One region of the Rossellomorea sp. NPDC077527 genome, then DNA from elsewhere that is predicted to be linked to it. Evidence: riboswitches for the same ligand, from Rfam matches in the RefSeq annotation. Region 1 holds a riboswitch; each other region holds the start of a gene.

What was found. A riboswitch is a leader RNA that binds a small molecule or an ion and turns the genes downstream of it on or off. The one in region 1 is predicted to bind cobalamin.
Region 2: it holds a riboswitch for cobalamin, as region 1 does, so the genes downstream of both, ACIGG7_RS12080 (ribonucleoside-diphosphate reductase subunit alpha) here and ACIGG7_RS04750 (acyl-CoA thioesterase) in region 1, are expected to answer to the same signal.
Region 3: it holds a riboswitch for cobalamin, as region 1 does, so the genes downstream of both, ACIGG7_RS16075 (ABC transporter substrate-binding protein) here and ACIGG7_RS04750 (acyl-CoA thioesterase) in region 1, are expected to answer to the same signal.
Region 4: it holds a riboswitch for cobalamin, as region 1 does, so the genes downstream of both, metE (5-methyltetrahydropteroyltriglutamate--homocysteine S-methyltransferase) here and ACIGG7_RS04750 (acyl-CoA thioesterase) in region 1, are expected to answer to the same signal.

Annotation. Positions count from the first base shown of each region.
Region 1 covers NZ_JBITVL010000001.1:927,661-935,356, forward strand. Annotated here, with positions in the region: gene ACIGG7_RS04725 (beta-propeller fold lactonase family protein) at 1-1,595, shown strand, start outside; gene ACIGG7_RS04730 (hypothetical protein) at 1,634-2,008, opposite strand; gene ACIGG7_RS04735 (ABC transporter permease subunit) at 2,327-3,211, shown strand; gene ACIGG7_RS04740 (hypothetical protein) at 3,204-4,208, shown strand; gene ACIGG7_RS04745 (hypothetical protein) at 4,220-4,474, shown strand; gene ACIGG7_RS04750 (acyl-CoA thioesterase) at 4,506-4,979, opposite strand; cobalamin riboswitch at 5,132-5,321, opposite strand; gene ACIGG7_RS04755 (zinc ribbon domain-containing protein) at 5,403-5,657, shown strand; gene ACIGG7_RS04760 (AraC family transcriptional regulator) at 5,690-6,622, shown strand; gene ACIGG7_RS04765 (DUF1761 domain-containing protein) at 6,636-7,004, shown strand; gene ACIGG7_RS04770 (flotillin family protein) at 7,188-7,696, shown strand, end outside.
Region 2 covers NZ_JBITVL010000003.1:429,075-436,770, forward strand. Annotated here, with positions in the region: gene ACIGG7_RS12065 (SDR family oxidoreductase) at 1-456, shown strand, start outside; gene ACIGG7_RS12070 (aldehyde dehydrogenase family protein) at 478-1,944, shown strand; gene ACIGG7_RS12075 (ribonucleotide-diphosphate reductase subunit beta) at 2,051-3,088, opposite strand; gene ACIGG7_RS12080 (ribonucleoside-diphosphate reductase subunit alpha) at 3,105-5,336, opposite strand; cobalamin riboswitch at 5,478-5,658, opposite strand; gene ACIGG7_RS12085 (VOC family protein) at 5,812-6,222, opposite strand; gene ACIGG7_RS12090 (SurA N-terminal domain-containing protein) at 6,751-7,521, shown strand; gene ACIGG7_RS12095 (hypothetical protein) at 7,640-7,696, shown strand, end outside.
Region 3 covers NZ_JBITVL010000004.1:321,181-328,876, reverse strand. Annotated here, with positions in the region: gene ACIGG7_RS16100 (glycosyl-4,4'-diaponeurosporenoate acyltransferase CrtO family protein) at 1-199, opposite strand, end outside; gene ACIGG7_RS16095 (glycosyltransferase family 2 protein) at 253-1,368, opposite strand; gene ACIGG7_RS16090 (phytoene desaturase family protein) at 1,564-3,069, shown strand; gene ACIGG7_RS16085 (hypothetical protein) at 3,115-3,273, opposite strand; gene msrA (peptide-methionine (S)-S-oxide reductase MsrA) at 3,329-3,862, opposite strand; cobalamin riboswitch at 4,085-4,283, shown strand; gene ACIGG7_RS16075 (ABC transporter substrate-binding protein) at 4,403-5,368, shown strand; gene ACIGG7_RS16070 (FecCD family ABC transporter permease) at 5,331-6,389, shown strand; gene ACIGG7_RS16065 (adenosylcobinamide amidohydrolase) at 6,386-7,696, shown strand, end outside.
Region 4 covers NZ_JBITVL010000002.1:893,630-901,325, forward strand. Annotated here, with positions in the region: gene pckA (phosphoenolpyruvate carboxykinase (ATP)) at 1-380, shown strand, start outside; gene ACIGG7_RS09710 (lmo0937 family membrane protein) at 434-583, opposite strand; gene ACIGG7_RS09715 (GNAT family N-acetyltransferase) at 752-1,543, shown strand; gene ACIGG7_RS09720 (biotin transporter BioY) at 2,030-2,590, opposite strand; gene ACIGG7_RS09725 (hypothetical protein) at 2,698-2,880, opposite strand; gene metE (5-methyltetrahydropteroyltriglutamate--homocysteine S-methyltransferase) at 2,923-5,196, opposite strand; cobalamin riboswitch at 5,354-5,538, opposite strand; SAM riboswitch class I at 5,607-5,715, opposite strand; gene ACIGG7_RS09735 (hypothetical protein) at 5,811-6,008, opposite strand; gene thiC (phosphomethylpyrimidine synthase ThiC) at 5,986-7,696, opposite strand, start outside.

The DNA.
Region 1 (7,696 bases):
CCTTTGGACTCATGACAAGCCAAAACGGTAAGACCTTGTATGTGGCCAATTACCGGGAAAACACGATTATGATGGTGGATGTGAAGAGTGGGGATGTGACGGAGACAATTTCTGTTCACGATCGACCAAGAACGTTGGCTCTTACTGCAAACGGGAAGAAATTATACGTTCCCCATTATTTATCCGGTGAAATTTCTGTTTTAAATACTGAAACGAACAAGGTGACGAAAACGATTGAACTGGCAGACTCTCCTGATGTGCAGGATCCGAAAAAAAGCCAGGGGATCCCGAATACCCTTGAGCAATTTGTCATTTCCCCTGATGGGAAAACAGCTTGGATCCCTCATTTAGTGACCAATGTTGATACAGCCATTCAGTTTGAAGAAACGATCTTTCCTGCCATATCCATCATCGATCTTGAAAAAGACGAAGAGATAGTGGATCAACGAAAACAATTGTTTGAAGAAATCAATGTGCTGGATTCAAAAAATGAGACGATGATTGTTTCAAATCCATATGATGTGACCTTCCAAGAGGATGGTTCTAAAGCATATGCGATCATGTCGGGGAGTGAGGATCTGGTCGTCTTTGATTTGAAACGTGGTGGGAATGCCACTCAAATTTTAAGAAGAATCGAGGGGGACAATCCCAGGGGAGTCTTATTAAGTAAAGACGGCGAAACCCTCTATGTTCATAATGCCATGAGTCACGATCTTGCGACCATTGATTCTGGAGGGGCTTCTGTACATTCCAGGGCGAAGAAGCTCAATGACAACATTTCCTTGATTAAAAAGGATCCGCTCGACCCGCAGGTTCGTAAAGGTAAGACGATTTTCTACAGCGCCAACAGCGATGAGTTTGAAGCGGATATTACCGGTAACAACTGGATGAGCTGTGCGTCTTGCCACAGTGATGGAGAAATCAATGGGCTTACTCTCATGACGGGAAAGGGGCAGCGAAATGTCCCGACCAACACGCAAACCTCAGAAAACGGCCTCTTCCTTTGGGATGGCAGCCGGGATGACTTCACGGACTACCTCCTGACCGTTCAAGGTGAAATGGGAGGGATGATGAAGTATGAACCAGGTGAAGAACTGCCGGCAGAGGTTGAGAAGATGTATGATGATTTATTTGCCTTTCTGAAGGAACCGACCTCTTTTCCTGTACCACAAAGTCCTTATAAGGAAAACGGGGAACTGACAAGCTCTGCTAAAGATGGGAAGGCTCTGTTTGAAGGGAAAGCTTCCTGTATCTCCTGCCATAGCGGCAATCAGTTTACAGATAGTGTGAAAGCGACCGGTGAGAATGGAAAGTTGACCACGGACATGACAGACTATCTTCATGATATTGGCACAGCCAACCAATTTGATGTTCCATCGGAGGGGGACGCAAGGGCAGCCTTCTCCAATCCAAGGGACGGCAAAAGCTTTGATACGCCTAGCTTAGTTGGCGTGTGGGCAACGGGCCCATATCTGCATGATGGTAGTGCGAAGACGATTGAAGAGTCTATTGAGCGTCATCAATATGATGAGAAATCCGAGCTCAGTCAAATTGAAATGGCTAAGATTGCAGATTATGTGCGTTCCCTGGATTAGTAAAAAAAAGCTTGAGGATTGTTTCCTCAAGCTTTTTTTTATGGTGTATTCTGTTTCGGAATGAAATCCATCGTAATATTGTCACCGAATACTTCATCTTCTTTGAAGATATTCACATGCAGAAGCATCCCCGTTACGGTCTTACCGTCGACTTGAAGAGAAGTGAACCCCTCAGTGTCATCTATCTTTTCCTCAAGATTAACATCTTCCGGTTGTTTGTCTGGAATGAATAGAAGATCCAAGCGGTACCTTTTGTTCGAATCTGGCCGTTTCATTACCGTTAATTCAAGTGAACCATCATCATTCACCTTTGTGGTGGAGAACGTGACCACATTGTCTTCTGGTTCGATTAGATAGGGCTCGATTTCTTCCCGGGGGGTATCATCATTATAAGGTTTTAATGCCAAGTCCAAGATTGACCCCGGAGGAAGAGTGGAGTTTCCCCGTATGATGATTTTCTTCGACTTTAAATTGACCGTAGCATCAATCTTTACTGTTTGCGGTTTTATTGGTTTTTTGTCTGCACCTGAAGCTTCCTGGGTCAAAATTACTCGGCAACCGCTTAGCATGCTGAGTAAAGTGATGATGATTACGATAAAAAGGAACTTTGTTTTTCGGATTGGTTCCCCCTCCTGTCTTCCTTTTCAGAATTGTGTTTACAATTATATTACATTATTGTAACATGAATATAGAAAAATTGTATCATTTTGGAAATTGTTTGGAGGGATTGTATGAGAAGGGTGTTAGAGACTCCCTTTCAATTTTTGGTGGTCGTACTGGGATTGTATTTACTTAGCGGGATCGGCTCGCTTCTCGCTTATGATACAGAATTGCTGATCAATCTCGCGGCCTATGGTGACCGGTTGCAGCAGACGTGGGTTGAGATTATGCATCCTTCATCGATATATATCTATTGGGGAGAGGGAAATAAGCAATACAGCATCACGGAAGTCTTCTCTCAAACGTATACGTACTCTTTTCTTATTCTATTCAGTTCTTTCTTCTTGGCGGTCTGCCTGGCGGTGATCTTAAGTTATTCCCTCATGTTATTGCCCCGGAAAGTATATCGTTTCTCTGTAAAGATCGTCAATGTCCTGGATGCCTTACCGGATGTGTTCATTGTCGTATTATTTCAGCTTTTCATCATCTGGTTATTCAAAAAGACGAACCTGCTCGTGTTGGATATCTATGCCCTCGGTGAAGAGCGAATCTACTTTTTACCTATTCTCTGTTTGTCCGTTTTGCCTGTCGTATTCTTGTTAAAGCAATTTCTGTTCCAGCTCAAAGAAGAAGAAAGCAAGCCATATGTGGAGTTCTCTTATTCAAAGGGATTCAGAAGGGCCTATACGGTTTGGCATCACTTGTTTCGGAATGTGTGGGTTCACTTCTTCTTTCATCTGAAACCGATTTTTTTACTGATGCTTTCTAATCTATTAATCATTGAACTTCTGTTTAACATTAACGGATTCATGCAGACGTTGCTTCGCACGGCGACAAGTTCACCTTCTGCGTTCTTTCTCGGGATGCTTCTTATATTTGTCCCGTTCTTTGTCGTTTTCAATATAGGGTCTTATATTCTATCAAAATGGTTGAAAGGAGGGGAAATGGATGAATAGTTGGATGACCAGAAGATTGGCACTTCCCGTCCTGGTCCTTGTTGCTTTCATCGCCGTCAGTTTCCTGGTTCCGGTATTGAATCCCGGGTATGATGAAGTTGTGGATTATCTCTCCGATGAAAATGGGAGAGTAATCGCAGCACCACCGTTCACCCCAAGTGAAATGCCTCCACTGGGAAGCGATAAACTGGGGAGGAACTTTCTGCTTTTACTATTGGTCGGAGCCAAATATACTATTTTTGCAGCTTTGGCCATCGCATTACTGCGGATGGTTTTAGGCTTTTTCTTTGCTGTTCTGTATACGTTCCTCCCAGATTTTGTAGGGAGATTGATGAAAGGACTGGGAGAGTCTTTTCAGTACATCCCCCTCGTCATTATTGTGTTTGCGTTACTGGTTCCCTTAGAAGGTGCTTTTCATTCCGGGGTGCTTCCTTCCAACCGTTACTTCTTCATTCAAGTGATCGCGATTGCCGCTGTGACGATCCCCTCTCTCGGAATCTATTTAGGAGAAGAGATGAAACTCTTTATGAAGAGCGAATTCATTCAGGTGTCACGAACGATGGGGGCAGGAAGATTCCATCTTTTTAAGCAGCACCTGCTTCCACAGTTCAGAAGGCATTCGATAGTGCTATTTTCAGAACAGGTGTCCCAAACTCTGGCTTTACTTATTCAACTCGGCATTCTCCATATGTGTCTTGGCGGCTTGAAGATCGCTAACTTTGGCATCATGGAAAGTATCCCTGTATATTTTTCCGAAACGAACGAATGGGCAGCGACGATCGCCATCAACATTCAGCAGATCTTCCTGCGTCCGATGCTTGTCGTCGTCCCACTGACTTTATTCGCCATCTTGATCCTATGCGTGAACTCGATCAGTGCGACCCTTAGAAGATCTTTGATTGAAGGGGAAGGAACCAAGGTGAAGAACAAGGCAGGGGAGGAGCGTCGAGAGAAGGCTGTCTCGGTATCATCGGATCTATTTACTTTGAAACAGTAAGGAGAGATTGTATGAAGGAAAAACAAGGCGGAAAGGCCTTTCTGATTGTATCCGTACTTTTATTTGTGTTTGCGGGATTTGTTTCGATCTATACGGGATTTCAATCAGACTCTTACAAGCCTATATGGTTCCCCCTCATCCTTCTCGCTACCAACATTATGTATGTGGTCATCAACATAAAGGAGCGCCGTCGCTATTATACAATAGGCTTTAGCGTGATGACCGTTGCGGTTCTGATATACATCCTTTTTCCATACTTTATATAGAAAACACTCAGAAATAATCTGAGTGTTTTTTTTATAATATCAATGCACGGTTTTTTCTATGTTCTTTCCGAAGAGGTGCCGTCTTAAAAAGTCTCTTCTCTTCTTCCGACTGAGGGATGACCTTTGGCACCGGTTTCGGCTTACCATTCTCATCCACAGCGACCATTGTCAGAAATGATTCCGTCGTTAACGTTCTGACATTCGTCAGCAGATTGGTCGAGTACACCTTCACATATACTTCCATGGATGTTCTTCCTGTCGATGTAACATACCCCTCAAGGCTCAAAGCGTCGCCCACCGTGGCGGATGATAAAAAATCCACAGAGTCGATCGATGCTGTTACAACGACGGAATTTGAGTGCTTCATGGCCGATAACGCCGCGATTTCATCGATATAAGAGAGGACTTTCCCTCCAAAGATGGTTTGCATGTGATTGGTATCCGGCGGCAATACCAATCGGGTTTGTACGGTTCGTGAACGCTCCACAGAATAAGCTTGTTCCATTTTCTCATCTCCCTGATTGTATAATGTTGAAACAAAAAACATCTCCTTTGTGAAAAGAAGATGCAGCTACCCTGAGTGAGCGTCGGGGATCCTCTGATTCCCTGTTAGACGTTTCATTCGCGTAACACCCTCCTATCTCCCGTAGGAACTTTCGTGTTCTTCTCGAATTGGCAGGTCTCCTGGCTCAGCGTCTCCAATTCCATATTCCTTCCCATTTCACGTGAAACAGTGGATCCATATGAAACCTCAGCCTTACAGTGGCGGGACCGCGTTGGATTTTCACCAACTTCCCTTTTAAGAAAATGACCAACGATCATTTTCACCAACGAGCAATAATTAAATTGTGAACGTTTCTATTTTACCATACACCTTCCGTGAATGAGCATCCTCTATGGTAAAATGGTAAAAAGGAGATGGAGTGCTATGAAGAAATTCAATAAATGTCAAAGTTGTGGTATGCCTCTGAAAAAAGTAGAAGATCGAGGAACGGAAAAAAATTCAGAGGAAAGTGCCATGTATTGCAAGCATTGTTACCAACAAGGAGAATTTACTCAAAAGGATATCACGCTCGACGAAATGAAGGTCTTTGTGAAAAACAAATGCATTGAAATGGGCGTTCCTTCTTTCTTATCAGGGATGTTTGTGAGGAATATGCACAAGCTTGAGCGATGGAAGTAGGGAGATTTAAAAGGTACAGGTGAGGAATTGACATGACATATAGTGATCAACAGACGCAGATTGATAGAGTAATACAATACATAGATGAACATCTTACAGAGGATTTATCTTTAGAGCAGCTCGCCAAAGTCTCTACCTATTCACCCTTTCACTTCCAACGATTGTTCAAAGGGTTCATCGGCGAGACGCCAGCCGGCTATGTGAAAAGGCTTCGTTTGGAAAATGCCGCACATATGCTGATTTATGAGCCAAGGGTACCAGTAACAGAAGTTGCCTTGAATTGTGGGTTTTCTTCTTTATCTTATTTCACCTATTCGTTCAATGCCTATTTCAATACCAATCCAAAAAGCTGGAGGGAAGGTGCGTATTTAGAACGATTTCCAAGGGAATATCTGTATAGCAAGAAATCTAAACTTTCCAGCACAAATCCGAAAGCTTCCAGAGATCGAGAGACTTATAATGAGTTTAAATGGCTGGATCTTTCCAATGTGAAAGTCGCACAATTACCAGAGTGCTCCACCATCAACCGGTACCATACAGGATCCTACGTCAAAGGCATTCCTGCAACTTGGCAGGATCTTTACCATTGGGGGAATGCTAGGGATCTGTTGGACGATAGCCCGCTGATATTCGGAGTCCCTAAGAGTAACCCGTACATCACCCCGCCTGAAAAAAACAGGTATGAATGCCGTCTGGCCGTTAAAGATCGAGGTACCCTTGGTGAGGAACTTGGTCATTTTTCCGGAGGCAAGCATGTAATATATGAGTTTTCGGAGCCTGTCGATTATGAGGAAAGAGGCATGCTGATTGAATGCTACTCAGAACTTTATAGTTATTGGCTGCCCCAAAGCGGATTTAGGTATCTCGGGAATCCGGTTGAGCTTGTTGAAGTAGAGAGCATCGAAGGATCCCTCGATGTAAGGTGTGGCATTAAGGCGATCGCTCTGGCCATTGAACCCAAATAATGGAGGAATAAGGATGACCCTAGGTTTGAATTTGCCCGCGTTTCTAGCAGGGGCCGTGTTGTATATGATCTACGGAGGAGTTTATTACTCGATCCTTCTTGGAAAGAAAGATCAGGAAGGCACAGGACCGGTGAAATATGTAGTGGCTGTTTTGGTAGCGTTCATCAGTTCAGCCCTGATTGGAGTTCTCGTTCAAGGGACGGGATCAAGTGGTTTAGCTTCCGGGGCGCTCATTGGAGGAATCGTTGGAATGTTGATTTCCATCGTCTATTTGAAAAATGCCCTATTTGGACTCATGACGAAAAGGATGTTTCTAATTGCTGTCGGAGATCATCTCATCGTTTTTACTTTGCTTGGCGCATTGCATGGGTGGTTATGGTAGTAACCTGAACTTTTTTAAGTTCAGGTTATTTTTATATAAAAATATAAAAATAGGATATTCGCCTAAAAAATTGAAACTTTTTAAGGGTGGGCTCCGTATATAGTAGTGTAGCTAGCACTTTTATTTAAAAATTAAATCAGACAGCATGCTGGTTTAAACAAAATGTCGAGAGGGGTTGTCAGAATGCTAGGATCATTGAGTGTTATCGGATTTTTCGTTTTCTTGATTCCTGTACTGGTCATTGCGGCAATTGTAGGGATCGCATATTATTTCTGGATGAGGTTCCGTTATCGTACCGCAAGATCCAATCAGGCACTGATCATTACCGGACCGAAACTGGGGGATCCTGAAAAGGAATCGAATATATTTACCGACCAGGAAGGCCGTTCCATGAAGATCATCCGTGGTGGAGGATACAGATTAAGACGTTTCCAAACATCCACGCCTGTTAATCTAACATCTTTCCAATTGAAACTATCGACTCCACGTGTATACACAAACGGAGGAGTTCCTATTGTGGCCGATGCAGTGGCCATGGTAAAGGTTGCAGACACCTTGAACGGAATTGCCAACTATGCCGAGCAGTTCCTTGGGAAGGATCAAAAGGAAATTGAAGATGAAATCATCGAAGTGCTTGGAAGTAATCTTCGTGCCATTTTATCTAAAATGACCGTTGAGGACATTAACAGCAA
Region 2 (7,696 bases), on a different contig from region 1:
TCTTTCATCAATAAACGAAAAATTAAGGAATGGGATCAGATGGTTGATGTCAATATTAAAGGAGTACTTTATGGAATTTCAGCTGTCCTTCCTTATATGGAAAAGCAGCGGTCAGGGCACATCATTAACATTTCATCTGTGGCAGGTCATAAAGTGATGCCTGGCAGTTCAGTCTATAGCGGTACCAAATATGCCGTCCGTGCCATTACAGAAGGTTTAAGACAGGAAATGAACGCTTCTCATAACATACGGACAACCATCATCTGTCCCGGTGCAGTAGCAACAGAACTGACAGAAACCATAACAGACGAAGACATTTTAAAAGCTTTCAAAGACCGGGAGATGAAACCTCTTGATAGTGATAATATCGCTAAAGCGATTTCCTTTGCAGTCGAACAGCCTGATCATGTAGATGTCAATGAAATCATCGTGCGCCCTACACAACAAGACTTGTAAGTTATGAGGAGGAAGAAGAAGATGAAAAGAGAATTCGACAAGCTTTACATCAATGGGGAATGGGTCAAAGGCATCAGTGAGAATGTCATTCCCAATCAGAGCCCATTTGACCACACTGACATAGGTTCTATTACCGCTGCGAGTAAAGAGGATCTAGATAAAGCTTATAAATCGGCAGAGAAAGCTCAGAAAGCCTGGGCAGACGAGCCCCCACAAGCGAAGCGTCAAATCATGGAAAGAGCGGTTTCGATTGTGGAGGAAAATAAGGAACTGATCATCGAGTGGCTCACCAATGAGTCAGGCAGCACATATATGAAAGCAGCAGGAGAAGTCAGTGTTTCCATCAATAGTATGAAAGAAGCGGCTACTTATCCATACAGAATGGACGGGAAAATCTTACCCTCCCAAGTGCCAGGGAAGGAAAACAGAGTGTACAGAGAACCTCTTGGAGTGGTGGGAATCATCAGCCCTTGGAATTTCCCTTTCCATCTAGCAGTTCGCTCCATTGCGACCGCTTTAGCTACCGGAAACGGGGTAGTCGTTAAGCCTGCAACACATACGCCCGTTACAGGAGGTTTATTATTTGCAAGCATATTTGAAGAAGCGGGACTTCCTAAGGGTCTTCTAAATGTCGTAGTTGGAAAAGGTTCGGAAATCGGGGATGATATCGTGACACATCCTATCCCCCGCCTCATCTCCTTTACGGGATCTACTGAAGTAGGACGCCGAATCGGGGAGCTGGCAGGGAGACACCTTAAGAAAACGGCATTGGAGCTTGGAGGAAATAACGTATTTATCGTACTGGATGATGCAAATCTTGATCAGGCAGTCGAATCAGCCCTATTCGGTAAATTCTATCATCAGGGACAGATTTGTATGAGCATCAATCGGATTATGGTTCATAAGGACATGTATGATACTTTCGTAGATGCCTTTGTAGCCCGAGTGAAAGGCTTGAATGTTGGCAACCCTTCTGATAAATCGACCCACATCGGTCCATTAATTGACCAGGATCAGGTTGATCGGATATTAAAAGATATTGAATCAAGCAAGGATCAGGGAGCCGAAGTTGTTCTTGGAGGAAACGCAGATAAAAACATGTTATATCCCACCGTGCTGACACACGTCACAAACTCCATGCCGATCGCAAAAAATGAAATTTTCGGACCTGTAGCAGCTATCATACCGTTCAACGATGATGAAGAGGCCATAAGATTGGCCAATGAACACCCCTACGGTTTAAGCGGTGCAGTCCACTCTTCCTCAATTGAAAGAGCAACAAATGTTGCACATCGAGTAGAGACAGGAATGATTCATATCAATGATGAACCTGTGAATGATGAGCCTCATATGCCGTTTGGAGGTGAAAAGGATTCAGGACTTGGACGTTTTAACGGAGAATGGGCACTTGAAGAATTCACAACGGTGAAATGGCTGGCGGTCCAACATAAAAGAAGGGATTACGGTCCTTTCATTGAGAAAAGATAAAAAAAAGCGAGCCATGCCGGCTCGCTTTTTAATGGAGAGGCTTTGAAACATATTCACCATGGGTAGATGCGAAAAATTCATCGCCTTTTCCAAGAATCAAGTAGTTTCACAGCTCATCAAATCCGTTCGCATCCGATGTCTTTGTATATTGTCTTGATCTTTGTTCAAAGAAATCCGTCTTTCCTTTATCCACTTCCTGATAGGCTATGATCCATTTGAGAGGGTTGGTCTTGTACCCCTTGAATGGTTCTTCAAAACCTAATTGTTTCGCTCTTTTATTCGCCATGAATTTAATATAGTCCTCAAGGTCGCTCATTAAGAGTCCGTCCATATGAGATCCAATGATTTCCCTCCCCCATTCGATTTCCAGCATGGCAGCCTGTTTAAATGTTTCCTTCCCAAAGGTACGCAGCTCATCCGTATCATAAGTCGGATACTCATTTAAGACCTCTTTAAATATCTTTTCAAATAATCCCACATGGAGCTGTTCATCCCGATTGATATAATTGATCATCGTACTGGTTGCGACCATTTTCTGGTTCCTGGCCAAATTATAGAAGAAGGCAAAACCGGAATAGAAGAATAGTCCTTCCAATATGACATCATAAATGATCGATTTTAATAAATGGTCAACCGTTGGCGATTCCACAAAATCTTTGTAGCCATTCGTAATGAACTCATTTCTCTTCATTAAAATGGGATCGTTCTTCCAGAAATCAAACACTTCGTCCTGTTTGCTTTTAGACACGATGCTGGATAATACATAGCTGTATGAATGGTTATGCACAACCTCCTGCTGTGCCAGGATGATCATCAGGGCATTCAGACTGGAATCCGTCAAATAATCTGCCACTTTCCCCGCATAATCGGTCTGAACGCTATCAAGAAGTGCAAGAAGCCCAATAATCTTCAAAAAGGAGTCCTGCTCACCTTTCGAGAGTGTAGGGAATTGCTTGATATCTTTCGCCATATTAATTTCAAATGGGGTCCAGAAATTCCCCAGCATCCTCTTATATTTTGGATAAGCCCATGAAAATCGAACATCATCCCAATTCAACACATTGGAACTATCTCCGTTTATGATCCCGGTAGATTTATTAGGTGCCTCTCTGTCGATCAGGACCCTCTGTTTCAATTTGTTCATCATTTGCTCCTCCCTCCTAGCTATGACAGCTTTCACATTCTTCAAAGTTGGATTCCGACGTTGACCTAACATAATACGTGGTTTTCAAACCGGATTTCCATGCGTCCATGTGCAGATCCAATAAGTCTTTCGCTTTGATATCATTTCGTACATACAAATTGAACGAAATCCCCTGGTCAACATGCCGTTGTCTCTTCTTGTTCTGTTCCACACTCCAGTGTTGATCCACATGATAAGCTGTCTTATAATACCAGGTCGTTTTAGGCGATAGATCAGGAGCGGTGACAGGAATCTTGTAATCTTTCTTTTCTTCTGAATACTCCAGCCTGAATATCGGATCAATGCTCGCTGTTGAGCCTGCGATGATCGAGGTAGAAGAATTCGGTGCAACGGCCATTAAGTATCCGTTACGTACCCCACTCTCGGAAATATCCCTTCTTAAATATTCCCAACGTTCACCCGTATAGCCACGCTTAGAGAAATATGTCCCCGTAGACCAATCCGATCCGTCAAAATAAGGATAGTTCCCCTTCTCCTTTGCCAGTTCGTGACTTGCATGAATGGTGTGGTACGCAATCTCTTCATAAAGGGCATCACAATATTCGACCGCATCATTGCTTTCCCACTTCAAGCCCTTTAACGCGAGGAGGTGATGCCATCCGAATGTTCCCAACCCGATTCCCCTGTATCGCTGATTGGTTATCTGGGCCTGCAGGACTGGAAGTTCATTTAAATCGATCACATTATCCAGCATTCTTACTCCGATCGATACAACCCGTTCCAGCTCATCATCCATCAACGTCTTGGCTAAGGAAATAGAGGCAAGATTGCAGACAACATAATCCCCCGGTGACTTATAGGTGACAATTTTACCATCTTGAATCACTTCTTCTTCCATTACGGTCGCACTCATATTCTGGGCGATTTCCGTACACAGATTACTGCAATAAATCATTCCTTTATGAGAATTTGCATTCAGACGATTCACTGTATCCCGATAAAACATATATGGCGTTCCGGTTTCGAGCTGGGAAATCATAATCCGTTTAAAAATTTCAATGGCCGGCACCACTTCCCGCGAAAGTGACGTATGAGCTATACACTCCTGGTACTTCTCACGAAAAGATCCTTCTCCTTCTCTTTCGTCATAGTAATCCTCTAGGGAGTACCCCATGACTGTCTTCACTTCATGCGGGTCAAATAAATACCAGTCCCCTCTACTCTCAACTTGTTCCATAAACAAATCTGGTATAGAAACTCCTGTAAACAGGTCATGAGTCCTTTGCCTTTCATCCCCATTGTTTAACCGTGTATCAAGGAATGGAAAAATATCTTTATGCCATATATCCAGATAGACGGCAATCGCTCCTTGACGCTGCCCCAATTGATCGACGGAAACCGCTGTATTATTAAGCTGCTTCATCCAGGGAATAACGCCAGAGCTTACTCCTTTAAATCCTTTTATATCGCTGCCTCGGCTTCTTACTTTCCCTAGATAAATCCCAAGACCTCCCCCATTTTTACTCAAGGTAGAAACGTCTGTATTGCTGTCATAAATGCTTCTTAAATCATCTTCCACTGTATCGATGAAGCAACTGGATAGCTGGCCATGGCTCTTTCCAGCATTCGCAAAGGTTGGGGTTGCCACCGTCATATAAAGATTGGAGAGAGCCCAATAAGATTCTTCTATCAATCTGATCCTTTTTTCTTTTGGTTCATTCATCATGAGGGTCATGCTAATAATCATGAACCTCTCTTGAGGCAACTCAAGAACCATTCCGTCATGGGACTTGGTTAAGTATCTCTCGGTCAGAGTGACAATTCCTATGTAAGTAAAAAGAGAATCCCTTGTATCATCCAAGATCGAACCCAAATAGTCCAATTCCTCTTTGCTGTAAGAATCAAGCAGAGTCTTGGAATATAATTGTTTTGCGGTCAAATCTTTAACCAAATGATAGAATGATCCGTATAGTTCCCCTCCCCTTGATAAAGCAAGTTTCTCATATAAACTCTTGATATATAATGCTGCCGCCACGTAAGTCCAATCCGGCTCATGAGCCGTTATACGCTCAACTGCTGTCAAAATCATGAAATGATAGAGTCTTTCTTTGGTGAAGTCCGTCTGTTGATTTGCATATATTAAAATCTTTTCATTAAATTCCTTGAAATAAAGATCAGGAAACCGATTCTGCAGACTGTCCAATATCACTTCTACTTCTTTTTGTTGTTCATTTAACGTGATTGACATGAAAATTCCTCCCATTTTATAAAGTGGGGAAGGAGTAAAAAAAGCCCATCCTTCAAAAAGGATGGGCTTTAAATAGACGGAGATAGTAATAGACTTCTGCTATTTCAATCCTCGCTTTATCCTCCCAATTCCCGAAGAAGATAACACGTGATAAATACGGCAGGTCTCCTGGCTTGTGCTTCACTCTACTTTAAGGCCTTCCCATCTATTTGACAGTGGCAGTTTCCTTATTTCGTCGGCACATACAGTTGCGGGGACAGCTCCGGTCTCTCACCGGATTCCCTTTTAAGTCTTATTAGACACCTTATTCACAGGTTATAATCAATATATAGTTATCGAAATACAAAAGAACACAAAATGTTGTGTTATTCATTATCATATACGATTTAAAAATGAAAAACAAGAGGAATCTATTAAACATTTATTAGTATCACCCGTCAACGATACGGGAGTCAAGCATGAACGTTAACCTTATTTACACTTTAAAAGCTTTTTTGAACTTGGGACTCAATTCACTCCACACGTCAAATAAGTTTCCATCAGGGTCACTGAAAACGAAATTAAGTCCATTATGGCCTCTATCTTCAATCTCCCCTGTCACTACTCCCTGATGAAGCAAATGATCTCTCATTTCGTTCAAATCACTGATTCCATCCACTTCAAACGTTAAAGAAAAACGCTTATTTTGATACCTATCCTGAAAATTACTGCTTTCCCCCTCTAACGAACCGACCAAAAAGATGCTCTGATGAGCAAGATCTACGATCGCTTTATCCTCATCCTCGTAGTTCAGTTTTGCGTTTAACTTTTCCTGGTACCAGATACTTGCCTTCTGAACATCGCTCACTGGTATGTATGTCGTCCCCACTCTTACTAGTTGCTTCATAAACTCTCTCCTTTTATTTTACTTACACTTTTATCCTTTCTACAAAAGGAAGAAAATCCCTTCCCTTTGAATTATGCTTATAATTATTATTTTCCACGAAAAGAGCAGAAGGAGATGCGATTAAGACCTCAAATGAACACTGTTCCCCCCTCACCTTCCTATCTGTTGGTTGAGATAATACCCCGTTCTCTCTATAATTCAAATGGAAGGTTGTTTGACAGTATTCTTTGGTCCCCAATATTTTTTACAGGTTGTTTAAATGGAGGAATCTCGATTTAAACAACCTCTTTTTTTCATGCTAACATGTAATAATCTTTTAATGTCATCATTTTATATGGAGGTGGTTTCTTTTTTGTAATCGGATACATAACAGTCCCTCTAAGGGGTTAAGCTAGTTTCCCTGTGTTTCATCGTTATTACAATCAATACGTTTTAGCCTAAATACTTTCTTTTTATGGGTTTTTCATTTAAAATGCGCATTAAGTGATTTTTTTGGAAATCACACCTTAGTTCTGAAAGGAGTCTATTATGAAGAAACTATTAACGACTTTACTATTAGCATTATTAACAATTGGATTAGCCGCTTGCGGTTCGGACGAGGAGAGCCAAAAAGCTGACGATAAAGCGAAGACAGAAGCAACCGACAAAAAGGCTCAAGAAGAGCAAGCCAAGAAAATGGAAGAAATGCAAAAGAAAATGGATGAACAAAAGGTTGAAAAAGATAAGGTCGTAGCGATTGTCAACGACGAAAAAATCAAAGGTGAAGATTTCAACAACGTATTGAGTCAATCCCAAATGCAGTATCAACAAATGGGACAGGATCCGACAAGTAAAGATGCTGTTAAGAAGATTAAAGACCAGACCATCGACAGCCTGATCGGACAAACCCTTCTCATGCAACAGGCCGAAGAAAAGGGCTATAAAGCGACGGATGATGAAATTAATAAACAGCTTGAAGAAGTGAAAAAGCAGTACAAAGATGACAAGCAATTCGAAGAAGCCATGAAAAAAGCCGGATTTACAATGGACGAGCTGAAAACTCAAATTGCTGAAAATATTAAATATACAACCTATGTTGATAAAGAAATCAAGGTCGATGAAGTAACTGAAGATGAAATGAAGAAGTTTTATGATCAATATGCAAGCCAACAAGGTAAGGAACAAGCAAAAGATGCACCGAAATTTGAAGATGTAAAACCACAGATCAAGACTCAGCTTGAACAACAGAAAAAGCAAGAAAAACTAGTTCAACATGTGGAAGATTTAAAGAAAAATGCTAAAATTGATGTGAAAATTTAATCAATCAGAAAGCCGCCTGCATAAGGCGGTTTTCTTTTTTTAAACACCTAGTATGGTGGTTTCCTCCTCTGCAACGAGGGTATGGTATAAGAACCGATTTTAAGGAGGATAAGCCATTATGATGAAGAAAATACATCGTAACCCTGAGAACGCAGCTCAAGAAGAAAGCATTCTT
Region 3 (7,696 bases), on a different contig from region 1:
TCTCTCTTCCTGAATCGGAGGAGAGGCCGATCTGATTTTTCTTCATCCCTGAGCGAAACCATCCTCCGGCATCAGGGAGGTATGCTTTCCATTTCCTGATTTTCAAACGTGCATAAAATGGCCCATCCAGCTCATATGTTTGTGGGCGAAAGATGAATGAAAATTTCTGTAAAAAAGCTGGTGAGAATCTTGAGGTCATATATGAGATCGTCAAATGAATACAAACCCATGCGAAAATATTGAACATCAGGATCATTTCATCTTTTCATCCTTTCCTTTCTCAATAAATACGTACCTGTCTTTCCACATTGTGTTTTTCCTAATGAAAGTGTTCAATAGTGAATGGAAAAAAGTCATATGAAAAAATAGAATATGGATGGGAAATAATAATGTTTCAAAAATACTAAAGTTCCCGATCCTCCGTACGATTATATACAAGTAAGTTCCAATAACACTGTATTGAACGATGCTAAGAACGGGGTTTTCCCATATCATTCCTGGTAAATTACAGACCAGGGATGTAAGGGAAGCAATCCATATAGAAACCAGCACAAGGAGGAAAATATTTGTAGACTTGGATCCCGATGCGAAGCTTTTGGACCATCCTCGGAATAATTCATGAATGCCTTCCCCATACATTCTCATGGAGATGGCTGTTTTGCCGCTTGCCCCCTCGACGGATTCACCGTATTTCTTCGCCCTCTGACTCAAAGAAAAATGCTCTACCATTTCCCCTTTGACCGCTTCATGTCCACCAATTCTCTTGTACACACTCTTTGAACAAAGGAGACATTGTCCAAATCCACCTGTTGGCTTTGTAAGCCAGGAAAATAGATGAGTGATGCTGGTTGAAGCAAACACGATTAAATGAAACAACATGGAAAGGGTTTCATATGCGTTTTCCATTTTATGATAAGGATGGATGGTCAGCACCCCTTGACACTGTTGTTGATTAAATGTTTCGCAAATTCTGAGCAAGCCTGCCTGCTCAAACCATGTATCACTATCAACAAAAAGTAAAATCTCTCCTTTAGCCAGGTTCGCCCCATGCCAACAAGCCCAAGATTTCCCATTCCATCCATTCGGAAGTGGAGGGGCATCCAGCACGATTGCTCCAGAACTTTCAGCAATCGCCTTCGTTCGATCTGTGGAACCATCGTTTACGACAATAACCTCCATGGGCTGGATTAGCTGCTTTTCAATACTTAATAGCAGTTTTTCTATTGTTTTTTCTTCATTTCTTGCAGGAATGATGATCGAACATTTTTTGACCAGAAAGCTATTCCTAACGTGAATCGATTTCTTGACGACCGGAATTCTCGTAAAAAGGAACATGGTCAGAATCAAGGTTACAAACCATACGCCCATCTTTTCACCTTCTTAAAGAAAATAGTGTTGTATCGCCATTTTAACCATTTAATGTTTCCATAATACGTTAAGATATTCATTCATCTCTCCAATCATTGAGTACCTCTTTGTTTTGAAGTGATATAAATTGGGCACAATGGAAAGTTGAAAAGGCGAATCAGTCTAAATTATCTTTCTCGTAAGGAGGACATGAAAATGAAAAAGAAAGTAGTCATCGTCGGGGGCGGTCTTGCAGGTATGTCGACAGCCATCCGTCTATCTTCAGAAGGATACGATGTTACGATTTTAGAAAAAGGAGAAAGGCTCGGGGGGAAATTAAATAGAAGGGAAGGGAAAGGGTTTGTCTTCGATACAGGGCCTTCGATCCTGACAATGCCCTGGGTATTGGAAAAGGTTTTCGCTCATGCGAACCGTGACCTCAGTGATTACGTAGATATTGTAAGGGTGGAGCCAGGCTGGAGGACTTTCTTTGAAGATGGGAAGGTACTCGATGTTTCTTCGGATCTTCCTACCATGTTAGAAGAGCTAAAGAAGACCTCCATAGAGGATAGTCACAACTTTTTCAATTATTTAAGTTACTGCGGGAAAATGTATGAACTTACGATGAAAAGCTTTTATAAAAAAAGCATCAACGGTTTACAGGATCTGCGCACCATGCATCCTGTCAAAGAATTACTGCAAATGGATCCAATGAAATCCATGGATGCTGCAAACCGTAGATTCTTCAAAGATAAGCATTTACAACAGTTATTTAATTTTCTCATCATGTATGTGGGATCCTCCCCATATCATGCTCCGGCTATTATGTCGCAATTGACTCATGTGCAGTTAGGACTAGGGGTTCATTATGTAAAGGGAGGCATGTATAAAATTGCAGAGGCCATGGCAAAGGTGTTGGAGGAACTTGGTGTGGAAGTACGATTGAATTGTGAAGTGGAAGACATTCTTACTTCAGGAACCCGTGCCGATGGAGTAAGAACAAAGATTGGCGAAGAATTGATGGCTGACATCGTCGTATCAAACTTAGAGGCAATCCCGTGTTACAAATCCCTGTTGGCAGACTATCACGAATCTTCAAAGGAAGCCAATGACCTGGGGAAATATGCGCCAACCGTTTCGGGATTGGTATTGTTACTGGGAGTTGACCGTAAATACGATCATCTCGCCCATCATAATTTCTTTTTCAGTAAGGATCCTCAAAAAGAGTTCAGGCAGATTTTTGATGAGAAAAAGCTTGCGGACGATCCGACAGTATATATCGGCATTTCATCCAAAACCGACCCGACCCAGGCCCCGGAAGGGAAGGAAAACCTCTTTGTGTTGACACATGTTCCCCCTTTGAGAGAAGGGGAAGACTGGTCTCAGTATAAGGACTCTTATCGCATGAAAGTGCTTGAGAAATTGGAGAAAATGGGTGTTGCCAACTTGAGAGATCACATCGAATACGAATATACATTCACGCCGAATGACCTTCAGAGTCTTTATGGTGCAAATGGTGGATCGATCTATGGAACGGTTACTGATAGAAAACTTAATGGTGGATTCAAAATACCAAATAAGAGCAGAGTTCTCTCAAATATGTATTTTGTAGGAGGTTCAACCCACCCGGGAGGCGGCGTTCCCATGGTCACACTATCAGGTCAATTGACGGCAGAATTGATTCTGGAAGAGCAGATAAAAGTGAATCGATTTATTGGATGAAAAAGGGTGAGAGCTGAATTCCTTCAGCCCTCACCTATTTTCGTTTTACTTCCATTCAGAAGAATGGTCATCTACGGTATCCGAGTTGTTCACATTTTCTTCTTCCTCATCAGGATAGGGGTCAAAGAAATTGACGACTTTACCCGGGCCGGCGAATCCCACAACCTGCTCTTTATCGTTTTTGCTTTTGTCATTTTTTTTCATAAAAAAAACTCCTTTCTACCTTTTAGTTTGTCGAAAGGAGCTTGATCTCATGCCATTAATTGTTTTTCCAATGATCATCGATGAATTGGTCGCGGCCGGATTTTTCACGATCTTGTTTATACTCATCTGGATTCTTTTTATAGAACTTTTGATGATAGTCTTCAGCCGGATAAAAAATGGACGCAGGAAGGATTTTGGTGACAATCGGTTTCTTGAATCGTCCGCTTTCACCAATCGCTTTCTTAGTCTTTTCCGCTAATTGTTTTTGTTCTTCGTTGTGATAGAAGATAGCGGTACGATACTGGTCACCCCGGTCGTGAAATTGACCCCCTTCATCTGTCGGATCTATTTGGGGCCAATACAGCTCCAAAAGCCGTTCGTAAGGAAAAAGAGCAGGATTAAAGGTGATCTGAACCACTTCATAATGTCCGCTGTTTCCAGCTTTAATATCCTCATAAGATGGGTTCTCAAGATGACCGCCCGAATAACCGGATATCACATCGATAATTCCCGGCAGTTCATCAAACGGTTTTACCATGCACCAAAAGCACCCTCCTGCAAAGGTAGCGACTTCTCTGTTTTCACTCATATTGCAAACCTCCTGTACCATATATGCCCCATTAAAGCAGTGAAGCAATTGCATGAACAGATTTTACCACGAAAGAATCAAGGCGACAATGTATTTACTTAGCTGTCTATCCGAAATCATGTCACTCGTTTTTCGGGCTATTCCTGCAATTTTCAACAAATTCACCAAAATTCATTTCCTATCCAATGGATTTTGTGTATAATTCTTTTGAACGGAACAGTTACATATGTTACAAGATCAGGTGAAGCGGAGGTCATGATACTTCTTAGCTTCTTAATAGGGAAGTTGGTGAAATTCCAACGCGGTCCCGCCACTGTAAATGGTAGTGAGCTGTAAACATACCACTGTGTAAATATACATGGGAAGGTGTCAGCGAGCAATGACCATGAGCCAGGAGACCTGCCTGATTTTTTCACACCAAATCTACGCGGATAGAAAGGTGTAATATGCATGTTGAGACCCTATTTATGCATCTTACACAACATCTCTAGTCCACTGGAGATGTTTTTTTCTGTCCAATCCGAACAGGGGGAAAAGGAAATGAAACACACATTCAAAGCACTACTTTCATTATTATTAGCCATCGGGTTCCTAACAGCATGTGGAACGGATGATGGAGATCAATCAAATAAAAAGGATACAGCTGAAACCACACAAGATCAATCAGGGTATCCGTTATCTCTAAATGACGCATTGGATCATAAAGTTACACTGGAAGAACAACCTAAACATATCGTTTCATTGATTCCAAGCAATACTGAAATCTTATTTGAGCTTGGATTAAACGAAGAAATCGTCGGGGTCTCCGATTTTGACAATTATCCTGAAGAAGCAGCGGATAAAGAAAAGATCGGGGGAATGGAGTTTAACGTTGAGAAAATCGTCAGCTTGGACCCGGATCTAGTACTTGCCCATGAATCTACTGCCAAATCGGCAGAAGAAGGGTTAAGTCAATTGAAAGATGCAGGCATCAACGTATTCATTGTTCACGATGCAAAAAGCTTTGAAGAGGTATATAATACGATTCAAGATATTGGAACACTTGTCGGGAAGAAGGATCAGGCTGAGTCCATCGTTTCTGACATGAAATCGGATCTGAAAACCATTCAAGAAAAAGCGAAAGATATATCAGATAAGAAACGCGTGTATGTGGAAGTCTCACCTTCACCCGACATTTATTCGCCCGGTAAGGACACCTTCATCGATCAAATGCTGACGATGGTCAATGCTGAAAATGTTATGAACGATCAAGAAGGATGGGTTAAGGTAAATCAGGAAGCGGTCATCTCATCAAATCCTGACGTAATCATCACTACCTATGGTTATTACAGTGAAAATCCAAAAGAACAGGTAATGGGTAGAGACGGATGGAAATCAGTGAATGCTGTTAAGAATAGCGATGTTGAGGACGTCCATTCAGATTTAGTCACTCGTACGGGTCCAAGATTGGTTGAAGGAGTAGAGGAAATTGCAAAGTCGATCTATCCAGAGGTATTTGCAGAATAAAATAGGGGTAACGTACGGACTGGCTGGACTATTTTTAGTCATAGCTCTTCTGGCAGGTATTTCGATTGGAACGATTTCGATTCCACCAATGGATATTCTATATATCGTCGGTTCTAAATGGTTTGGATTTGACTTACCTGAAACGGTTGATCCCATGTTTACGAACATCGTGTATACCATCAGATTACCCAGGGTCTTATTAGCTCTATTGGTTGGAAGCTCCTTAGCTATCGCAGGAGCTTCTTTTCAAGGATTATTGCGAAATCCGTTGGCTGATCCTTATACATTGGGGGTTTCTTCAGGAGCATCGGTCGGTGCGGTCATCACATTATTTTTTCACTGGAGTATTCCGTTCATTGGGAAGTTTACGCTTCCCTTTTTCAGTATCATTTGTTCCATCATCACCGTATTTCTTGTATTGTGGTTTGCACAAAAAGTTGAGAGGACGATGAAGGTCGAAACCATCATCCTGACGGGAATCATTTTCAGCTCGTTTTTGGGATCTTTGATTTCCTTAATGATCGCACTTACAGGAGAAGAGCTGAGGCAGATCATCGGCTGGCTTCTTGGAAGCGTATCCATGAGGGGGTGGGATTACATTGCCATCATATTTCCTTTCTTCCTTTTAGGGGTAGTGTTGCTCCTTCTGAACAGCAAGGAATTGAACGGAATGAGTTTCGGGGAGGAACAAGCCCGTCATATCGGTATCTCGGTTCATAAAAGAAAGCTTCTCATATTAATTGCGGGAAGCATCCTAACCGGCGCGGCAGTTGCCGTATCGGGGACCATTGGATTCGTCGGTCTTGTCATCCCTCATTTCTTGCGAAGAATGGTCGGACATGATCACAAACATTTGCTTCCTCTTTCCATTATTGTAGGAGGCGGATTTCTCGTTCTTGCCGATTTGCTTTCGAGAACGGTCATTTCTCCGACTGAACTTCCGATTGGAGTGATTACCGCATTAATCGGTGCGCCGATGTTTGCGTATATTCTCTTAAAGAAAAGAGGGGTTTCTTCATGATCCAGATAAACGGAGTTTCGGTTGGATATGACAATCGTAAAGTTGTGGAAGACATAAACTTTCATATTGAAAAAGGGGAATTCTTTGGAATACTTGGCCCGAACGGAAGTGGGAAGACGACCTTGCTTAAAGCGATGACGGGTCTTCTTCCTTTAATGGAAGGCACCATTGCACTGAAGGAAAAGCCCCTTCATCAGTTTTCGTCAAGGGAATTGGCTAAACTCGTTGCAGTTCTGCCACAGATCTCATCTGCCCCTTTTTCTTATGAAGTGAGAGAAACCGTAATGCTTGGAAGGTATGCACATCAGAAAGGATTATTCAAGGGTACGACTGACCGGGATATAGAAATAGTTGATAAAGCAATGGAGCAGACGGGCATAGAATCGTTGCAGGACCGCTACCTGCATGAGCTGTCGGGGGGAGAACGACAAAGGGTGTTCCTTGCACAGGCACTTGCTCAAGAGCCTCAAATCTTACTTCTGGATGAACCGACTAATCATCTGGATCTTTCTTATCAGAAAATACTGTTGGATCTTATTCGAACTCAAACTATATCAGAGAAATTAACAGTCGCAGCCATCTTTCACGATTTGAATTTAGCGAGCCTTTACTGTGATCGATTGTTGCTTTTAGACAAGGGCAAAACAAAACTTCTCCATCATCCAGAAGAGGTGTTGAAAGAAGAACATATCGAAGCAGTGTATCATACGAAAGTTCAGAAACATGCTCATCCATCAGTGGCTAAACCACAGATGGTGATTGTACCAGAAGAAAATAAAACGGAAGACCCTGTTTTAGATGAAAAGTACATTATAACGAGTGAAGAATGCATCCATTTTGCTGCACCATTTCCGTTGAAATGTATGTCTTCCGGAATTATTGGGGCTGGAATAGGATGGTACTCACACTTTATTAATCGCAGAGTGCCTGTTGATTATGACAGCCCGGATTATCAAAAAGAGATGAGAGCGTTTCTTGTGAAAAAAGATGTAGATCCCTCTCTTTCTGTAGGTATGATGACTGCGCTTGATTTGACGAACCTGACTTACGCACGCTACGAGTCAGGAGGAAGATCTGTTTTCGTCATGGTTACGGCAGGTGTTGGAAATGCAATGGATGTGTCAACTAGTTATCAATATGAGATTGAGTCAAAGCCAGGTACGATCAATACATGGATATTCATAAACGGAAATCTATCAGACGAGGCTTATATTGAAGCACTCGTGACGTCTACTGAGGCAAAGGTGAGGGCACTGAATGACATGGATATCAGAGACAGGCGTACTGGTCAGCTTGCTACTGGAACG
Region 4 (7,696 bases), on a different contig from region 1:
CTCGCTATGCAGAGATGCTTGGCAAGAAGATCGATGAGCACAATGCACAGGTATTCCTTGTGAACACCGGCTGGACTGGTGGAGAATATGGCGTCGGGAACCGTATGAAGCTTTCTTACACTCGTGCCATGATTCAGGCAGCACTTGAAGGCGAATTGACGAATGTAGAAACTGCTACAGACGAAATCTTCGGCCTGAATATCCCGGTTCATGTTCCTGGTGTTCCGGACGAAGTTCTTCAACCTAAGAAGACTTGGTCAAATGAAGCGGCTTATGAAGTGAAAGCAAAAGAACTTGCTCACAAATTCAACGAGAACTTCAAGAAATTCTCAAACGTCCCTTCTGACATCGAACAACAAGGCGGCCCTGCCTTTAGATAATCACCAAATACAAAGGTCCGTCCCTCAACCAAGAGGGACGGACCTTTATTTCGTTATAATCCTTTTTTGCGGCCGGTGATTCTGTTAAATAAGAATACGACAACGGCGATGATCAGTAGAACATGAATGACGGCTCCACCGATCTTAAAGATCAATCCTAATAACCATAGTACTAATAAGATTCCGATGATGGTCCAAAGCATGTGTGCTCCTCCTTACAACTGTTATTGATCATAAGTTTCCCTAATATGCAAAATTTAAAACCACTTGCCGGATAGGAGAAAAAATCCGCTTACTTTCTAAAATTCACACTTTACTAAATATTGCTAATTTTGGTATGATAATGAATAAATTTCACAGGGGGAATCAAGATGATCAGACAGCTTTCAGATAAAGATCACGAACTATGCCAGCAGCTCATACAACAGCAGCCTGCCGAGAACTTATTCATCATTGGGGACATTGAAGCTTTTGGATACGAGCAGGATTTCCAGAAGATCTGGGGAGATTTTGACGAGGAAGGAAACCTAAGAGGGATCCTTCTTAAATACAGAGAAAACTTCATTCCGTATTCGATGGGCCATTTTGATGCTGAAGGATTTGCCGCTATCATCAACGAAACGGAAGATTACAACATCGTTTCGGGATTAAAGCGAATTGTCACTGAAGTCGAGCCCTTTTTATCAAGAGAAATCCAATCGAAACGACATATGTATTATGCAAAATGCGACAGCACCTCCTCCATGGAAGAACATGGCCTTCCAAACGTGAAAGAGGCTTCTGTCACTGATTTACCGAAGCTTGTGGAGTTGTTGAACTCTATCCCTGAATTCAGTGGCGGAAGTTTTACAGTGGAGAAAAGGAAGCACGGGATGGAAAAAGGAGTGGCACGCAGCTACTACGTAGAACAAGACGGCAAGTTTGTTTCTTCCGCTTCCACAACGGCAGAAAACAGCATGTCCGCCATGATTGTTGCTGTATGCACCCACCCCCTGTATAAGAAAAAGGGCTATGCAACAGATTGCATGACAAAGCTTTGCCGTGATGTCTTAAACGAAGGGAAGGAGCTCTGCCTTTTCTATGATAATCCGGAGGCGGGGAAAATTTATAAACGCATCGGATTTAAAGATATCGGATATTGGTCCATGTATAAATTCGGATAAATGGACCTTTACCTCATTATTTGATTCTATATGAAATCAATCAGCAACACACCAAATCACATGTGACCTGGTATGTTCTCACTTTGAATGAAAAATAGGCTGTTATTACGAGCGTAATAATCTAAATTTTGAAACTATTTTACTTTCAATTTGTAACTACTACCAGATGGCTGGAAATCTCATTGGATTACACTGAACTCGATCGTCATCTCACCACTATCGAGGGGGGATTGTATGGCTGAAGGAATGTTCTTACTCATTATTGTTTTAACCACTGTTGTCATCATCGGCAGAAGAAAAAATAAAGGTAAATCATATAAGTGTTTCATGCTGGCCTAAGGCAAATCAAAAAAACAGAACGCCAGGAACAATATCCAGGCGTTCTGCTTTTTTATGTTGAATGGCATTTAAGGACATTACATACAGCGCTAATGAATGCAACACACAGCTCTTATTCCACCGTCCCTTTAGAGAGCCAGCGTTTTCCTATACAGCCACTTTCTGATTCTGGATCAATTTAGCCTGTATCAAACGCTTTCTTACCGTGATTCCAATCCAGCTTGCAAGGAATGCTTTGATCAGACCCACTACGATAAATGGATAAACTCCAGCTGCCATTGCCTGATTCCAACCCAAATCAGCTACATATTTCAGTTGGATGGTACCAAGAATCAACGTAATGATCATCCCCACCGTATTGGCAATCATCGCCATAGGAATGGTGAACTTCGTTTTTTCAAGAATATAACCTGTAAAGAAAGCCGCTACGATAAAGCCGAAGATATAGCCGCCTGTTGGTCCGACCAGTACTTGTGCACCCCCGCTGAACCCGGCAAACACCGGGACGCCCACAGCTCCGAGTGCCGTATAGCATATTAAAGACAATGCACCATATCTGCTTCCAAGAATCGTTGCCGTGATACCGACAGCCAGTGTCTGTCCGCTGATGGGAACGAGTGGCAATGGTATTTCGATTTGTGCGAAGATCCCTGTCATCGCAGCAAAGATGGCACAGTGGATAAGCATCCGTAATTTTTCTCCATTCATGTTCTAATCCCCCTAATGTATGTAAACCTATATATAACAATAAGTTAACACATGTCATTACATTCGGGAAGAACATTTTGACGTATTAAGTACATCTATGGCCTTTATTACTGGGGGGCATAGATATTACATATCTTTTCATTTGCCATAAGCTCCACAGCAGATTTTAAAGATATTCTCCCCTTCTCTAACTCATCTTCTCCCTTATCACTGATCATATATAGGAATGTATGATGAGGATATCGCTCATTGTATACCTGTATGATTCTTCCGATGGCTACGTAGGACATATTTGGCTCCTTTCATGATGTTCCATTCTATGACGCATGTTCTTATTCATTCTTCACGAGAAGTTCTGACCGAACATGTTCCGCTGCTTCCACCATCACTTTAAGCGATGAAATGGTTTCTGCAATCCCCCGCGTTTTCAAGCCGCAATCAGGATTGATCCAAAATTGTGTTGGATCTAACACCTTTAAAGAACGCTTAATATGCGTGATGATTTCCTCACACTCGGGTATACGGGGACTGTGTATATCATAAACACCCAATCCTATCCCTTTGTCGTAGGTGCATTCTTCAAATATGTTGATTAATTCACCATGGCTCCTCGACGTCTCGATTGAGATGACATCGGCATCAAGATCGCTGATTGCTTCCATGATGTCTTCAAAGTCGGAATAACACATATGCGTATGAATTTGGGTTTCATTTTGTACAGAAGAAGTAGCTAACTTAAATGAATGGACAGCAGCCTGTAAATATTCATCCCAACGTTCCTTCTTCAAAGGTAATCCCTCTCTGAGTGCCGGTTCGTCCACCTGGATCATCCGTATCCCCTGTTCTTCAAGTGATTCAATTTCTTTGCGCAGAGATCGGGCAATTTGGTTTGCCACTGTGTAGCGTGATAGGTCTTCCCTTACGAACGACCAGTTCAGAATGGTGATCGGCCCCGTTAACATCCCTTTGACGGGCTTGTCGGTTAACGACTGGGCATAGACCGTTTCATCCACTGTCATCGGTTTTATAAAGTTCACATCTCTATATATGATGGGTGGCTTCACACAACGCGATCCATAGGACTGGACCCACCCGAAAGTGGTGAACTGGAAGCCATCCAATTTCCCACCGAAAAACTCTACCATATCTGTCCGTTCAAACTCACCATGGACCAACACATCCAATCCGACTTCCTCCTGAATATCGATCCACCGCTTGATTTCTCCGCGTATGAATTGCCGATAGACGTCATCCCCAATCTCACCCTTGCGCCACTTCATTCTTTGTCTTCTTACTTCACTGGTCTGAGGAAAGCTCCCAATCGTAGTAGTAGGAAGAAGGGGGAGTTTGGGTTGTACTTTTCTACGAATGGAATAAGGGGAGATCCTCCTGACATTCGATGAACCTTCTTCAAGTACATCTCTGGTGCTGCCAGCTGATTCATGAAGGGCAGCAATGGAATTCACACTTTCTTCTAACTCTTTCTCAACAGTCCCCACTCCTTCTCCTAGCGCTTTCGCAAGGAGAGCCACTTCCTTCAATTTTTCATCAGCAAATGACATTCCCTTTTTAAGAACTTTATCTAACGCATCTTCCTGCCTCACAGTTACCGGTACGTGGAGCAAGCTGGATGCCGGCTGAATGATTAACCGGTCCTTCGCTACATAATCGGCCAATGAAGATACAAATGAATGGGCGTCAACAAGATTCCTTCTCCAAATATTCCGGCCGTCCACCACCCCGGCAGCGAGAATTTTATCTTCAGGAAACCCGTTCTTCCGCAGTGCCTCCCAATTCTCTCCCCGGTCATGAATAAAATCCATTCCGATCCCGTCCACAGGTATGGACGTCACCTCTTTATAGTGGTCCAAGCGATCAAAATAGGTTTGAAGGATCACCTTCACATGGGGAGCTGCTTGCTTTAATGTTCCATAGATTTCTTTAAAGCGTTCTACCTTTTGTTTGGAGATCGAGGTGCATAGAATCGGCTCGTCCATCTGCACCCATTCTACTCCCTCATCCTGTAATTCCTTTAAGACTTGAGCGTATAGAGGGACCAATTTTTCCACAAGTGCGCTTTCATCTTTTTCATCATACCCTTTAGACAATTTCACAAATGTGAATGGTCCAATGATCACAGGCTTCCCCTTGATACCAAGCTTTTCTTTCGCTTCCCGGTAAAAAGCCAACGGTCGATTTTCCACCAGCTCAGGTGCAGATCCGGAAAATTCCGGGACGATATAATGATAGTTGGTGTTAAACCATTTCGTCATTTCTGATGCTGGGGAATCCTTCGTCCCCCTTGCAATATCAAAATACGTATCCAGAGATACTTTCCCACCTTGATAGTCAAACCTTTCGGGAACGACTCCGAACATCACCGCAGTATCCAGTACATGATCATACAACGAGAAGTCTCCAAGCGGGATCAAATCCACTCCCTGATCCCTCTGTTTCTTCACATGCTCGAGACGAATGTTCTCCATTTGTTTCTCGAACGATTCTGCGTCCACCTTATGGGACCAATATTGTTCCAATACCTTTTTCCATTCACGATTTTCCCCTATTCTTGGATACCCTAAGTTCGAACTCATAACCTTACTCAATCATCACACTTCCCATCTGTTTAAAATGATTATCCTGTCCCAACAAAAAAATCTCTCTTCCAAATGAAAGAGAGATTCATACGCATACTTAACTAGAGTCGAGACCAACCGGTTTTCTCAACACGCATTCCTCACCCCTCTCTATATCCACGTAGAGCATAAGTGCATACAACAGGCAGGTCTCCTGACTCAGGATCGTCGCTTCTTACCCCTTCCCATTTCATATGAAATAGTGGTAGTGTGATAAGTTGCTCCCCATTACAGTGGCGGGACCGCGCCGGATTTTCACCGGTCTTCCCTCTTAGCTGAGTAAAACTCAGCACCTATTGCATTTGTCTATTTAATTGTCCTTATACTAGAAAAGCCCTCTCAATCAAAGAAAGAGAGGGCTTCATATTTAGTGGAATCCCCTCTTATTTTCCAAAGCCTGAGGCTTTGCAGGAATTAGCACCTTTTCAACAAAAATCGAACGGTTGCCGGGTTTCACAGGGCCAGTCCCTCCACCTCTCTACATAAGAGTTATACGCTTATATTTTTACTATTCGGAAATTAACATTTATCGTAGCACGGGAACGATCGGCTGTCAAAAGAAATTCTCACCCTTGTATGCTTTCCTAATAGTACGTACTTTCTGCATAGTGACATTTGATGCAGTTCCTGGCGGCTGGCGTTTCATAGAAGACATGCCTGCACTTTGCCTGAATTCCCTTCACTTCTTTCTCAAGCTCCATGATCCTCTCATGCAGAATCAACATTTCTTTCTTCAGCATGAGGATATGAGAGCCTTGATTATCGGTAGAGGTTTGATCCATTTTCAACGAACTCCTTCGCCTTTTCTTTCAACCCTTTTTCCCTCTCAGTCTGCGACTCTAGAGCGCCGTCTTTCATTCCCCTGATATCATGGGAGATTTTCATAGAACAAAACTTCGGTCCGCACATGGAACAGAAATGGGCGGTTTTTGCCCCTTCGGCAGGGAGGGTTTCATCATGATACTCCCTTGCCCGTTCAGGGTCCAGGGAGAGATTGAATTGATCATTCCATCTAAATTCGAATCGTGCTTTGGAAAGGGCGTTGTCCCTTATTTGTGCCCCTGGATGCCCCTTCGCTAAATCAGCCGCATGAGCGGCAATTTTGTACGCAATTACACCTTCCCGAACATCGTCTTTATTCGGCAGCCCCAGATGTTCTTTCGGTGTCACATAACACAGCATCGCGGTACCGAACCAGCCGATCATCGCTGCTCCAATGGCAGAAGTAATATGATCGTACCCCGGTGCAATATCGGTCGTTAATGGTCCCAATGTATAGAAAGGGGCTTCATGACAGATCTCCATTTGCTTATCCACGTTTTCTTTGATCATGTGCATCGGCACATGACCTGGCCCTTCAATCATCACCTGTACATCATGCTCCCAAGCGATTTGTGTTAACTCTCCCAATGTTTCAAGCTCAGCAAATTGTGCTTCATCATTCGCATCCGCGATTGATCCCGGCCTTAATCCATCCCCTAGTGAAATCGAAATATCATAAGCCTTTGCGATTTCACAAATATCTTCAAAATGGGTATAAAGAAAGTTCTCCTTATGATGAGCCAGGCACCACTGTGCCATGATCGAACCTCCCCGTGACACAATCCCCGTCGTACGTTCAACGGTGAGGTGAATATACCTCAACAACACTCCCGCATGGATGGTAAAATAATCAACCCCCTGCTCTGCCTGTTCGATGAGCGTATCCCGGTACACTTCCCATGATAGATCCTCTGCTATCCCGTTTACCTTTTCCAGAGCTTGATAGATTGGTACAGTACCTACAGGAACAGGGGAGTTCCGAATGACCCACTCCCGTGTCGTATGAATATCTTTCCCTGTCGATAAGTCCATGATCGTATCTGCACCCCACCTGGTCGCCCATGTCATCTTCTCCACTTCTTCTTCAATCGAGGATGATACAGCGGAATTCCCGATATTGGCATTGATTTTCACATGAAAGTGCCGGCCAATGATCATCGGTTCACATTCAGGATGATTGATATTCGCTGGAATGATAGCTCTGCCGCTTGCCACCTCATCTCTTACAAAAGACGGATCCACATTTTCCCGGATCGAGATGAACTCCATTTCCGGTGTAATGATTCCGTTCTTTGCGTAGTGCATTTGAGTGACGGCACTGCCCGCTTTCCCCCGCAGAGGATTTCGATTGACATTGGGAAACCATTTCAGACTCGCACCAGGGTCTTCCTTTCTATAACCATTATCTTCCGGCACGATTTCTCGTCCTTTGTAGACATCCACGTCCTCGCGTTCCAAAATCCATTTTTTTCGAACCGAAGGCAATCCTTTCGTGATATCTACTTCATAACGTGAATCTGTATACGGTCCACTCGTATCGTAAACACGAACAGGAGCATTCTCTTCTTCCCCAAAGGCTGCCTTCGTCTTACTTAGTTCAATTTCTCTCATCGGAACATGTATGTCCGGCCTTGATCCTCTGACGTAT